2 regions of the Variovorax sp. V116 genome follow, and region 1 is predicted to be linked to the other one. Evidence: riboswitches for the same ligand, from Rfam matches in the RefSeq annotation. Region 1 holds a riboswitch; the other holds the start of a gene.
The links. A riboswitch is a leader RNA that binds a small molecule or an ion and turns the genes downstream of it on or off. The one in region 1 is predicted to bind S-adenosylhomocysteine.
Positions count from the first base shown of each region.

Region 2: linked by a shared signal. The riboswitch ahead of metH (methionine synthase) and the one ahead of ahcY (adenosylhomocysteinase) in region 1 are both predicted to bind S-adenosylhomocysteine.

Region 1 is NZ_AP028661.1:4,850,576-4,857,416, forward strand. It holds gene ACAM58_RS23205 (septal ring lytic transglycosylase RlpA family protein) at 1-118, opposite strand, end outside; gene metF (methylenetetrahydrofolate reductase [NAD(P)H]) at 208-1,032, opposite strand; gene ACAM58_RS23215 (TlyA family RNA methyltransferase) at 1,042-1,833, opposite strand; gene ahcY (adenosylhomocysteinase) at 1,833-3,272, opposite strand; S-adenosyl-L-homocysteine riboswitch at 3,339-3,407, opposite strand; gene ACAM58_RS23225 (hypothetical protein) at 3,525-4,172, shown strand; gene phaP (TIGR01841 family phasin) at 4,308-4,799, shown strand; gene ACAM58_RS23235 (peptide chain release factor 3) at 4,877-6,505, shown strand; gene ACAM58_RS23240 (ABC transporter permease) at 6,513-6,841, opposite strand, start outside.
Region 2 is NZ_AP028661.1:300,164-307,004, reverse strand. It holds gene ACAM58_RS01505 (glycosyltransferase family 2 protein) at 1-454, opposite strand, end outside; gene ACAM58_RS01500 (ArnT family glycosyltransferase) at 451-2,259, opposite strand; gene metH (methionine synthase) at 2,312-5,026, opposite strand; S-adenosyl-L-homocysteine riboswitch at 5,089-5,197, opposite strand; gene ACAM58_RS01490 (PACE efflux transporter) at 5,246-5,707, opposite strand; gene ACAM58_RS01485 (LysR family transcriptional regulator) at 5,806-6,735, shown strand; gene ACAM58_RS01480 (SH3 domain-containing protein) at 6,736-6,841, opposite strand, start outside.

The DNA.
Region 1 (6,841 bases):
GCACCGAAGGCACGCTCGAGCGGGCCGGGGCGCCCGGCGGCACCGCCAGCTTGCGCGGCAGGGGCAGCAGCTTGGCGTCCTCCTTGTCGGCCGGCCCGCCCTCGGTGGCCGGCGGCATGGCGCAGCCGGCCAGCACGCAGGTGGCCGCGACGAGCGCAATGCGAAGCGAAGTGAGCAGCCGATGGCCTGCCCCAGGACGCCACCCCTTCAACCGAGGCGCTCCAGTACAGCCAGCGTGGCCGCCGACTGGTTCATCGTGTAGAAGTGCAGCGCCGGTGCGCCTCCACCCTGCAGGCGCGCGCACAGGTCGGTCACCACGTCGAGTCCGAAGGCCTTGATGGAGGCCGTGTCGTCGCCGAAGCCCTGCAGCCGCAGGCGGATCCAGCGCGGGATCTCGGCGCCGCAGGCATCCGAGAAGCGCATGAGCTGCGTCGAGCTGGTGATCGGCATGATGCCCGGCACGATCGGCAGGTCGAGCCCGAGCTTGCGGCTGTCGTCGACAAAGCGGAAGTACGCCTCGGGACTGAAGAAATACTGCGTGATCGCCGAGTCGGCACCGGCCTTCACCTTGGCGGCGAAGGCCTGCAGGTCGGCCTCGGGCGAACGTGCCTGCGGATGCACCTCGGGGTAGCAGGCCACCTCGATGTGGAAGTCGCGCCCGGTCTCCTCGCGGATGAAGGCCACGAGGTCGCTCGCGTACTGGAACTCGCCGCCGATGCCATAGCCGCTCGGCAGGTCGCCGCGCAGGGCGACCAGGCGCTTCACGCCCATCGCCTTGAGCTCGGCCAGCTGCTCGCGCACGGTGGCGCGCGTGGCGCCGATGCACGAGAAGTGGCTGGCGGCATCGACACCCTCGGACAGGATCTCCTGCACCGCGCCGAAAGTGCCCTGGTGCGTGGAGCCGCCCGCGCCGTAGGTCACCGAGCAGAACTCGGGCTTGCGCGCATACAGCTGCTGGCGCACCGCGCGCAGCTTGACCGCGCCTTCGGGCGTCTTGGTCGGAAAGAACTCGAAACTCAATGGAAGGCGCACCTGCGTCTCCTAGGAACCGTTCGCAGTGTCCGCGCGAACGGCGTGAATGAAAAACTCGCGGTTGCCGTCGCCGCCCGCAATCGGGCTGTCGAACCACCGCAGCACGCGCAGCCCGAGCGCCTCGCAGGCGTCGCGCAGGCGCTTCTCGACCACCGCGTACATCGACGCGTCGCGCACGATGCCGCCCTTGCCGACCTGTCCCGGCTGCAGCTCGAACTGCGGCTTGACGAGCATCAGCAGCTGGCCGTCGCCGGCCAGGAACGGCACCACGGCCGGCAGCACCAGCGTGAGCGAGATGAACGACAGGTCGCCGACGATCAGGTCGAAGCGCAGGTCGGAAGGCGCTTCGCCTTCTTCTTCCTGCAGGTCGTCCGGCGACAACGCACGCGCATTGACGCCTTCGATGGCCACCACGCGCTCGTCCTCGCGCAGCTTCGGATGCAGCTGCCCGTGGCCGACGTCGACGCCCACCACCTTGGCCGCGCCGGCTTGCAGCAGGCAGTCGGTGAAGCCGCCGGTCGACTGGCCCACGTCGAGGCACAGCTTGCCGGCGGCGCTGACGCCGCTCGCCGCCAGCGCGCCTTCGAGCTTGAGCCCGCCGCGCGAGACGTAGCGCGCCTCGGCCGCGTCGTCGAGCTCGACCTCGGCGGACTCGGGCACCTCGTCGCGGTTCTTCACCACCGAGCGCCACGCGTCCGCGCTGCCCGCATCGCGCCAGCGCATGCCGCCGGCAATCAGCCGCACGGCCTGCGAACGCGACGCGGCCAGGCCACGCTCCACCAGCAATTGGTCGGCGCGCATCAGTACCGGTACGTGTCCGGCTTGTAGGGGCCGTTCTTGCTCACGCCGATGTAGGCGGCCTGCTCGTCCGTCAGCTCGGTCAGCATCGCGCCGACCTTCTTCAGGTGCAGGCGCGCGACCTTCTCGTCGAGGTGCTTGGGCAGCACATAGACCTTGCCGGCCTGGTAGGCGTCGGGCTTGGTGAAGAGCTCGATCTGGGCGATGGTCTGGTTGGCGAACGACGACGACATCACGAAGCTCGGGTGGCCCGTGCCGCAGCCCAGGTTCACGAGGCGGCCCTTGGCCAGGAGGATGATCTTCTTGCCGTCCGGGAAGGTGATGTGGTCGACCTGCGGCTTGATCTCTTCCCACTCGTACTTCTCGATCGACGCAACATCGATCTCGTTGTCGAAGTGGCCGATGTTGCAGACGATCGCCTGGTCCTTCATGGCGGCCATGTGCTCGTGGCGGATCACGTCGCGGTTGCCCGTGGTGGTCACGAAGATGTCGGCCTTGTCGGCGGCATATTCCATGGTGACGACCTTGTAGCCTTCCATCGCGGCCTGCAGCGCGTTGATGGGGTCGATCTCGGTCACCCACACCTGGGCGCTCAGCGCACGCAGCGCCTGGGCCGAGCCCTTGCCCACGTCGCCGTAGCCGGCCACGCAGGCCACCTTGCCGGCGATCATCACGTCGGTCGCGCGCTTGATGCCGTCCACCAGCGATTCGCGGCAGCCGTAGAGGTTGTCGAACTTGCTCTTGGTGACCGAGTCGTTCACGTTGATGGCGCGGAACAGCAGCGTGCCCTTGGCGCTCATCTCGTTCAGGCGGTGCACGCCGGTGGTCGTTTCCTCGGTCACGCCGATGATCTCGGCCGACTTGCGGGTGTACCAGGTCGGATCGACCGCCAGCTTGGCCTTGATGGCGGCGTAGAGGATGCGTTCTTCCTCGCTGGTGGGCTTGGCGAGCACGCCCAGGTCCTTCTCGGCGCGCTGGCCCAGGTGCATCAGCAGCGTGGCGTCGCCGCCGTCGTCCAGGATCATGTTGGGGCCTTCGCCCTGCGAACCCTTGGGGCCGAAATCGAAGATGGCGTGGGTGTAGTCCCAGTAGTCCTTCAGCGACTCGCCCTTGATCGCGAACACCGGCGTGCCGGCGGCGGCAATCGCGGCGGCGGCATGGTCCTGCGTTGAGAAGATGTTGCACGAAGCCCAGCGCACGGTGGCGCCGAGCGCCTGCAGCGTCTCGATCAGCACGGCCGTCTGGATCGTCATGTGCAGCGAGCCCGTGATGCGCGCGCCCTTGAGCGGCTGCGCCTTCGAGAATTCCTCGCGGATGGCCATCAGGCCGGGCATTTCGGTTTCCGCGATCTTGATTTCCTTGCGGCCCCAGGCGGCCAGCGAGAGATCGGCAATCGCCTGGTCGGCGGTGGAAACGGGGGTGGGCTTGAGAACAGCGCTCATGAGAACTCCAACAAAGCTAGTTTGAAAGGTGCCACTGCGTTCGGGGAAAAGACTCACCGCGAGAACAGCGGGTGAGCGTGGTTGCGATGTGGTCCGAGCCTCACGCCTGGCGGCGCTGCAACGCTCCTCGGAACCGCGGATTGTAGACGGGGCGCCAAGGCGAGCCAATCGCCGGGGCATCCCACATGCCGGAAAGCGCAATTCGCATCCGGGGCGTACATTGACTTGACCCCAACCCCGGAAGTTCCACCCATGCGCTTGTCCAGACTCTCCACTGCCCCTGCCCTGCTGGCCTCGGCCGCCTTCCTTCTTCTTGCCGCCGGCGCGCCGGTCCCGGCCTCTGCGCAGGCCGCCTCCGATCCGGTGCGCATCCGCGGCACCATCGTGCGCGTCGACGCCAAGGCCCTCGTGGTCCAGGACCGCGGCGGCGAGGTCGTCAGCCTGGCGCGGCCGGCCGACATGGCCGTGTCGGAGGTCTACCCGATCAAGCTGTCCGACATCAGGCAGGGCAGCTTCATCGGCACCGCCGCCATGCCGCAGGCCGACGGCACGCAGAAGGCGCTCGAGGTGGTGGTGTTCCCCGAGGCCGCGCGCGGCACCGGCGAAGGCCACCGCCCCTGGGACCTGCTGCCGCAGAGCACCATGACCAACGCCACCGTGGCCGACCTGGCCGCGGCGCCGAAAACCGTGCGCGGCGGGCAGCAGCTGCGGCTGACCTACAAGGGCGGCGAAAAAACCGTCATCGTGCCGCCCGACGTGCCGGTCGTGACCTTCCGCCCCGGTACCGAGGCGCTGCTGGTGCCCGGCGCCAAGGTGCTGGTCAATGCGCAGGAAAGGAACGGCGTGCCCACGGCGCTGCGCGTCACTGCCGGGCGCAACGGCTTCGCGCCGCCGATGTAGCCCAAGGGAAATCCCGCAGGCAAATCCTGCCGCCGCGGCGCCGCGGGCGGGCTGCCGCGGCGTATCGTGGCGAGGCCCGGCCCGCCGGTCCTTGCCATTCACCCGTTCCTTACCCGACACAGGAGATACCGCACCATGGCCACTGCCAAGAAAGCCGCCGCGAAGAAGACCACCGCCAGCAGCAGCACCCGAGCGGCTCCCGACGCCGCCGACATGCTCGACCCCATGAAGAATCTCAAGGCCATGACCGACCGCCTGCAGGACCTCAACCTGACCGGCGGCGCGAGCAAGCTGCTCGAGAGCGGCCAAAAGGACCTCCAGGCGCTGATGCAGGCGAACCAGAAGTCCTACCAGGGCCTGCAGACCGTGGTGCAGCGGCAGACCGAGATGATCAAGAGCGCCATCGCCGAATGGCAGACGGCCGCAAAGGAAATGCCCGGCAAGGATGCCAAGGCCAACCTCGCCAAGCTCGACGAGCTCGGCCGCCAGTCGTTCCAGCGCGCCATCGACGACATCAAGGAGCTGGCCAACCTGGCCGCCAAGTCGCAGGCCGATGCGTTCGAGCTGGTGCGCCAGCGGATCCAGGCCAATGTGGATGAAGTGACGAAGCTGCTGCAGCGCAAGTAAGGCGTTTTCGGCGGGTCGGGCAGGCGGCTCGGGGCTGCCTTCTAAAATCGGGCCATCCCCCCGCAGATTGCCCCATCTTGTCTTTTCTCTCCGAAACCCGCCGCCGTCGCACCTTCGCGATCATTTCCCACCCCGACGCCGGCAAGACCACGCTGACCGAGAAGCTGCTGCTGTTCTCGGGCGCGATCCAGATCGCCGGCTCGGTGAAGGCGCGCAAGGCCTCGCGCCACGCCACCTCCGACTGGATGGAGATCGAGAAGCAGCGCGGCATCTCGGTAGCCTCGTCGGTGATGCAGATGCTGTACCGCGACCACGTGATCAACCTGCTCGACACGCCCGGCCACAAGGACTTCTCGGAAGACACCTACCGCGTGCTCACGGCGGTCGACTCGGCCCTGATGGTGATCGACGCGGCCAACGGCGTGGAGGCGCAGACGCGCCGGCTGATCGAGGTCTGCCGCCAGCGCGACACGCCCATCATCACCTTCGTCAACAAGATGGACCGCGAAGTGCGCGAGCCGCTCGACATCCTCGACGAAGTGGAGCGCGAGCTCGGCATGCCGTGCGTGCCGATGACCTGGCCCGTGGGCCAGGGCAAGAGCTTCCGCGGGATCATGAACCTGCGCACGCAGACGATGACGGTGTTCGAGTCGGGCAGCGAGCGGCTGCCGCACGACTTCGAGACCATCGCCCTCACGGAGCGCGACACGCTCACCAGGCGCTTCGGCGCCGATTTCGAATCCGCCATGGACAGCATGGAACTGGCCACCGGCGCCTCGCCCACCTGGGACCGCGAAGCCTTCCTGGCCGGCAAGCAGACGCCGGTGTTCTTCGGCTCGGGCGTGAACAACTTCGGCGTGATGGAGGTGCTCGATGCGCTGGTCGACCTTGCGCCCTCCCCGCAGTCGCGCACCAGCACCACGATGGTCAACCGCCAGCCGGTGGTGAAGGAGATCCAGCCCGAGGACCGGGACTTCGCGGGCGTGGTGTTCAAGGTGCAGGCCAACATGGACGCCAATCACCGCGACCGCATCGCCTTCGTGCGCATGGCCTCGGGCAAGTACACGCCGGGCATGAAGCTCAAGGTGCAGCGCACGTCGAAGGAGCTGCGGCCGACCAGCGTCGTGACCTTCATGAGCCAGCGCCGCGAGGCGGTCGAAGAGGCCTACGCCGGCGACATCGTGGGCTTCACCACGCATGGCGGCGTGCAGCTGGGCGACACCATCACCGACGGCGCGAGCCTGCAGTTCACCGGCCTGCCCTTCTTTGCGCCCGAGCTGTTCATGACGGTGATCCTGAAGAACCCGCTGCGCACCAAGCAGCTGCAGCAGGGCCTGGCCCAGCTCGGAGAGGAAGGCGCCATTCAAGTGTTCCGCCCCGAGATCGGCGGGCCGATGCTGCTGGGCGCCGTCGGGCAGCTGCAGTTCGAGGTGGTGCAGCACCGCCTGAAGGCCGAGTACGACGCCGACGTGCGGCTCGAAGGCTGCCAGTACACCGGCGCACGCTGGATCACCGCCGATTCGCCGGCCGAGCTGCGCGAGTTCGTCAACGCGTACCCGCAGCGCATGGCCAAGGACGCGGCCGATACGCTGGCCTTCCTGTGTACCTCGCCCTACGACGTGCGGCTGGCGCAGGAGCGCTTTCCGAAGATCCATTTCCATCCGCTGCGGGAGCACGCGGGGCTGGCGCTGCAGAACGCGGGCTGACGCGGGCTCAGCTGCCCGTCGAGGCGTAGTGGCGCAGCCCGATGCGCCATGCGCCGAAAGCCGCCGCGAGGAACGCAAAGCCCGCGAGCGGCGACACCATGCCCACCCAGGCGGGCGCGCCCAGCGGATCCGGCTTGCCGAGGATCACGAGCGCCGGGTAGTACGCCACGCAGGCCAGCGGTACGATGAAGGTCAGCACGCGCCGGAACCACTGCGCATAGAGCGCCAGCGGGTACTGCGCCGCCTGCACGCCACCGTAGGTGAGCACGTTGGCGATCTCCAGGCTCTCGACGGTCCAGAATGACAGCGTGCCCTGCAGCACCAGGATGCCAAGGA
Region 2 (6,841 bases), 850 kb from region 1:
GCTGCGCCACGGCGCCCGTGAGCAGCCGGTTGCCGAAGCGGTGGCCGGCGCGGTAGGTGAGCGCGTTCTGCCCATCGTCGACTCGGCAGCCCACCACCATGTCGAGGTTGCGCTCCACCAGCGCGTCCACCAGCCGCGGCGCGCTGGCCACGTCGTAGGTGGCGTCGCCGTCGACCGTCACGTACACGTCGGCCTCGACGTCGGCGAACATGCGGCGCACGACGTTGCCCTTGCCGGGCGCGGCCACGTGCGTGACCGTGGCGCCGCTCGCGCGCGCGATGGCGGCCGTGTCGTCGGTCGAGTTGTTGTCGAAGACGTGGATCTCGGCCTCGGGCAGCGCCGCGCGGAACTGCGCGACCACCTGCGCGATCGACAACGCCTCGTTGTAGCAGGGGATCACCGCCGCGATGCGGATCGGGGCGCGGGCGGCGGCGCAGGGGTTGTCGTCGGTCATGGTGCGGTCGAGAGAATGCGGTAGACCCGGCCACCGTCTTTTTCGTACAGCAGGGCGAAATGTTCGTCGAAGCCGGGCCGCGTGGCCAGCGTGGGCACCATCGACGTCGGCATGACGATGGCCGTGAATCCCTTGGCGGCCAGCTTGCGCGCCATGTCGCCCGGAAGCAGCAGCAGGAAATCGCGGTAGCGCCACGGGCCGAGCGTATCGCCCCAGATCGGATTGGGCCCGTAGTAGATCGCCTCGTTCAGCGCGATCTGGTAGACACGGCCGTCGGCATGCTGGCGCAGGTAGTCCATGGCGGCATAGCCCGGCACATGCTGGCGCAGGAAAGCCTCGCGGGTTTCGGGCGTGGGCGAGATCATCGCCACCTTGCCCGCAGTCTGGCGCAGCGACACCGCGGCCAGCGCGGCCAGCAGCAGCACGACGATCCAGTCGCCGGCAAGGGCCAGGCGTCCGGCGGGTGCGGCGGCGGCAGGCGCGGCCTCCACGGGCCCGCCCCTGGCCCCGAAGACGCGGCGCACGCCCGCAGCGATCCCGCCGAACAGCACCTGCCAGCCGATGGCCGCCATCAGCGCGAGCAGCGGGAACGAGGCCGTGAGGTAGCGCGGATAGCGCGAGGTCAAGAGCCACACGGCCACCGAATAGAAGCAGAACCAGCCCGCGGCGCGCAGCGCGGCCGAGCGCTTCCACAGCAGGCTGAACGGTGCCAGGAACACGGCCCAGATCAGCGCGTTGGGCCGCGCCGCATGGTCGCGCACGTCGGCCACCTGCTGCACGTAGTCGGCCGGGATCCAGTCGGTGAAGCCGAACACGCGCGCGCCGATGGGGTTGAACGGATCGCCGGTCATGATGGCGTTGCGCGCGTACCAATAGACGCACGGGACCAGGAAGCAGAGCAGCGCCAGCGCCCAGGCCTTGGGCCGGCGCTCGTGCCACACCACGAACAGCGCCACCAGCGGCAGGAAGGTGAGCGCCTGGTACTTGGATCCCGCGGCCACGCCCAGGCAGAACGCCGCCAGCCCGAGCCAGCGCGTGCCGCCCGGCAGCGGCTCTGATTCACGCCACCACCACAGCGCCACGCAGGCACTGAGCACGAAGAGCGCCACGCCCATGTCGATCAGCGCGTTCGAATAGTCGCCGATGCCGATCCAGATGGCCGCGCCGATGCAGGCCGTGAGCCGGTTCGCATGCTGGATGCCGAGGCGGTAGACCATCACCGCCGAGATCACTCCGGCCAGCGCATTGAGGAAGTGCGGCAGCACGTCGTCGCCCAGCTGCAGCGCGGCCGCGTAGAGCAGGTTGTAGTTGTAGGGGAACCAGGGGTAGCGCAGCCACTCGTGGATGCCCAGCGAGCCCTGCTGCGCCACCAGCCGCGCATAGGGCAGGTGGTACATCAGCTCGTCGAAGGCGGCGGGCGGCGCGAGCGGCGCGACCAGCGCGGGCAGCGCCACCAGCGCCAGCGCAATGGCGGCGATCCTTTCGGCGCGGGTCCATGGCGCGGCGGGGGCACCAGCGACGTGCAGCGCCCGCGCTTCCCGCCACCAGGGCCGCAGCTGCAGTGCGGCCGCCAGCACGCCGGCAGCGATCAGTGCCACGGTGGCGCCCGGCTTGAATGCGCCGAAGATCGCGAGCAGCTGGAAGGCGCAGATGAAAAGGCCCACGCCCAGGGCCGCCGCCATGGCCGCCTCGAGCCCCGCGTCCCGGCGCGGCGGCGGCGCCAGGCGCACCAGCAGCGCGCGGCCGAAGCCCCAGCAGCCAAGCACAAAGACCGCCAGTGCCGCATAGTGCGCGGCAGCAAACATCAGCTTCTGAATAACAACTCCCGGCGCCGGGCGGCCACGCCGGCCGGCAGGTTCAAAGGTTCGGCGCCAGCAGGCGCTCGAGTTCGGATTCGCTGGTCCGGCGCCGCGCCGCCTGGTCCTGCAACTGGTCGTGCCCGATCTTGCCGACGTTGAAGTAGGTCGACTCGGGATGGCTCAGGTAGAAGCCGCTCACGCTGGCGGCGGGCATCATAGCGAGGCTTTCGGTCAGCGTCATGCCAATGTCCGCGCAACCCAGAAGGTCGAACATCGGGCGCTTCACGCTGTGGTCGGGGCAGGCCGGGTAGCCGGGCGCGGGGCGGATGCCGCGGTATTTCTCGGCGATCATGTCCTCGTTGCTGAGGCCCTCGTCGGGCGCATAGCCCCAGAGGTCGGTGCGCGCGCGGTGGTGCAGCGATTCGGCAAAGGCCTCGGCCAGCCGGTCGGCCAGCGCCTTGAGCATGATGGCGGAGTAGTCGTCGAGGTCGTCGATGAAGTACTTCTCCTTCTTCTCGACGCCCAGGCCCGCCGTCACCGCGAACACGCCCACGTAGTCTTTCAGCCCGCTGTCCTTGGGCGCGACGAAGTCGGCCAGGCAGCGGCTCGGGCGCATCACGCCGTCGATCACCTGCTTCTCGGTCTGCTGGCGCATGCCGTACCAGGTGAGCGCGACTTCGCTGCGCGTCTCGTCGGTGTAGAGCTCGATGTCGTCGTCGTTCACCGTGTTGGCGGGCCAGAAGCCGACCACGCCGCTCGCGCTGAGCCAGCGCCCTTCGATCAGGCGCTTGAGCATGCGCTGGCCGTCGGCGTACACGCGCACGGCCTCGGTGCCGACGATCTCGTCCTTCAGGATGGCCGGGAACGGGCCGGCCAGGTCCCAGGTCTGAAAGAACGGCCCCCAGTCGATGTACTTGGCGAGCTCGGTCAGGTCGAAGTTCTTGAACAGGCGCCGGCCAATGAACTTGGGCACGGGCGGCGTGTAGGCCGACCAGTCGACCGGCGTCTTGTTGGCGCGCGCCTTGGCCAGCGGCCACATCGGCACCTGCTTCTTGTTGGCGTGCTGCGTGCGCACCTTCTCGTAGTCGGCGTTGATCTCGTCGATGTACGCGGTGGCCTGGTCGGAGAGCAGCGACTGCGCCACGCTCACGCTGCGGGAGGCGTCGGGCACGTAGACCACCGGGCCTTCGTAGTGCGGCGCAATCTTGACTGCGGTGTGCACGCGGCTGGTGGTGGCGCCGCCGATCAGAAGCGGAATCTTCCGGATGCGGAAGTGGTCGTCCTTCTGCATCTCGCCGGCCACGTACTGCATTTCTTCGAGGCTCGGCGTGATGAGGCCCGACAGGCCCACGATGTCCGCGCCCTCGACCTTCGCCTTGGCAAGGATCTCGTGGCACGGGACCATCACGCCCATGTTCACCACTTCGAAGTTGTTGCACTGGAGCACGACGGTGACGATGTTCTTGCCGATGTCGTGCACGTCGCCCTTCACGGTGGCGATGATGATCTTGCCCTTGGTGCGCACGTCGCGGCCCGCGGCCTCGTCCTGGCGCTTTTCTTCCTCGATGTAGGGAATGAGGTGGGCCACGGCCGACTTCATCACGCGCGCCGACTTCACCACCTGCGGCAGGAACATCTTGCCCTGGCCGAACAGGTCGCCCACGATGTTCATGCCGTCCATCAGCGGCCCCTCGATCACGTGCAGCGGCCGCCCGCCCTTGGCAAGGATCTGCTGGTAGGCCTCCTCGGTGTCCTCGACGATGAAGTCGGTGATGCCGTGCACCATCGCGTGCGACAGGCGCTGGTTGACGTGCACCGGGTGCTCCGGCGTGCCGCGCCATTCGAGCTTCTTGCTGTCGTCCTTGGCGCCGCTCTTGGCGGTCTCGGCCACTTCGACGAGGCGCTCTCCCGCATCGGGGCGGCGGTTGAGCACCACGTCCTCCACGCGCTCGCGCAGCGTGGGCTCGAGGTCGTCGTACACGCCCACCATGCCGGCATTGACGATGCCCATGTCCATGCCGGCCTGGATCGCGTGGTACAGGAACACGGTATGGATCGCTTCGCGCACCGGGTCGTTGCCGCGGAAGCTGAAGCTCACGTTGCTCACGCCGCCCGACACCTTGGCGCCTGGCAGGTTCTCTTTGATCCAGCGCACGGCATTGATGAAGTCGACCGCGTAGTTGTCGTGCTCCTCGATGCCGGTGGCAATCGCGAAGATGTTGGGGTCGAAGATGATGTCCTCAGGCGGAAAGCCCACCTCGTCGACCAGGATGCGGTAGGCGCGCTCGCAGATCTCGATCTTGCGCTGGTAGGTGTCGGCCTGGCCTTTTTCGTCGAAGGCCATCACCACCGCGGCGGCGCCGTAGCGCCTCACGAGCTTGGCCTCGTGCTTGAACTTGTCGACCCCCTCCTTCATGGAGATGGAGTTGACGATGCCCTTGCCCTGGATGCAGCGCAGGCCGGCCTCGATCACCTCCCACTTGGAGCTGTCGACCATCACCGGCACGCGCGCGATGTCGGGCTCGCTGGCAATCAGGTTCAGGAAGCGCACCATCGCGGCCTTGCTGTCGAGCATGGCCTCGTCCATGTTGATGTCGATCACCTGCGCGCCGTTCTCCACCTGCTGGCGCGCCACGGCCAGGGCGTCCTCGAACTGGCCGTTCAGGATCATCCGCGCGAAGGCCTTGGAGCCGGTGACGTTGGTGCGCTCACCGATGTTGACGAACAGCGACCCGGCATCGATGGCCACGGGCTCGAGGCCGGACAGCTTCATCGGGGGGACGCGGGGCGTGGAAACTTCTTCGCTCATGGGGGCTCACCTGGGCAGGAAAAAACGTCAGGTGAGCGTCGTTTGTTGCGGCTTGCGCCCCGGCCGGCGGGGCGCCTTCCAAGCCTGACGGCGGGCCTCTTGATGCGGGCCGCCGCTGCAACGCTCCTTGGAAGGGAGCGCAATTTTACCGGCTGCGGCAAGGGCCGCGGCCGCCAGGGGCGTTCAGGCGCCCTGCCTGGCCGCCGCTGCCGGGCCAGTCTTGGCGGGCGCGGCCGAGGCCGGCAGCCCGAACACCCGGTCGAAGCCCCAGTTGAAGACGAAGGTGTAGACCAGGAAGAACACCACCAGGCCCAGGTCCATCACCAGCGCCTGCCACAGCGTCACGCCCAGGCCCCAGGCGAACAGCGGCACCAGCACCGCGATCAGCCCGCCCTCGAAGCCGACGGCATGCGCCACGCGCCGGCGCACGCTGCGCCCGCGCACCGCCTGGCGCGACTCCCAGCGCTCGAACAGGGCGTTGAAAACGAGGTTCCAGATCACGGCAATGACCGAGGCGGCCACCGCGAGCACGCCCGAATGGCCGAGCCCGGCGTCGGTCATCAACGCCAGCCCGGCACTGGCGGCCACGATGGCGATGCCTTCGTAAAGGCTGATGTAGACGACGCGGCGCTGAAACCCCTGCATGGCTTTTCCCCTGGCAAATGAAAACGATGGCTGGACTTTATTTGCTGTTTGCTGATATAAAAAGTCAACTTGTTTCAGTTTTATTGATAGATCAGCCGATGGCTTTCTCCAGCGACAACGTCGAGGTCTTCCTGGCCGTGATCGACCACGGCTCCTTCTCGGCCGCGGCGCGCGCACTGCGCAAGGTGCCCTCGGCCGTCAGCATGGCGATTGCCAACCTCGAGGCCGAACTGGCCCTGCCGCTGTTCGACCGCAGCGGCCGCGAGCCGCAGCCGACCGCCGCCGCCCGCTCGCTGGAGCCGCAGGCGCGCCTCCTGGCGGCGCAGCTCAAGCAGCTTCAGGTGCAGGCCCTGGCGCTCACGCAGGGCCTGGAAAACCGCCTCACGCTGGCCATTGCGCCCGAGCTGCTGGCGGCGCCCTGGAGCGGGCCGCTGGCCGCGCTGGCCGAGGAATATCCGCTGCTGCAGGTCGAGGTGCTGGCCGCGCCGCAGGCTGATGCGCTGGCGCTGCTGCACAGCGGCCGCGCACAGCTGGCGCTGGTGTTCGAGCGCCCGAGCCTCGACGGGCGCGAGGGGTTCCAGGAAGTCGGCAGCGACACCATGGTGGCCGTGATGGCGCCCGGCCATCCCGTGCTGCTGGCGGCCGCCGGCGAGCGGCTGCGCGAGGAGCACCTGACGAACACCCGGCAGATCGTGGTGGCGGGGCGCGATCTCGCCACCAGCGACCCGCGCTTCGTGTTCGCGCGCCACGTCTGGCGCACCGACAACGCGCTGGCCGCGCTGAGCCTGATCACGGCCGGCCTCGGCTGGGGCTGGCTGCCGCGCAATTTCGCCAGGCCGCACGTGGCCGCCGGCGCGCTGGTCGAGATTCCGTTCGAGAACCTCAGCAACGGGCTCGACCTGTGGGTCGACGTGGTGTGGTCGCGCGAGCGGCCGCTGGGCCTCGGCGCGCAGCGCTTCGTGGCGCTGATCGCGCGCGACCGGCAGGCCGCGGCGGGCATTTCCGCCGCCGACGATCCGCGGGGCTGATCAGTCGCGGTGGCCGTGACCACCGCCCTTTCCACCACCACCGCCACCATGGCCGTGGCCGCCACCCCTGCCGCCGCCTTCACCGCCGCCATGCGGGCGCCCGCCG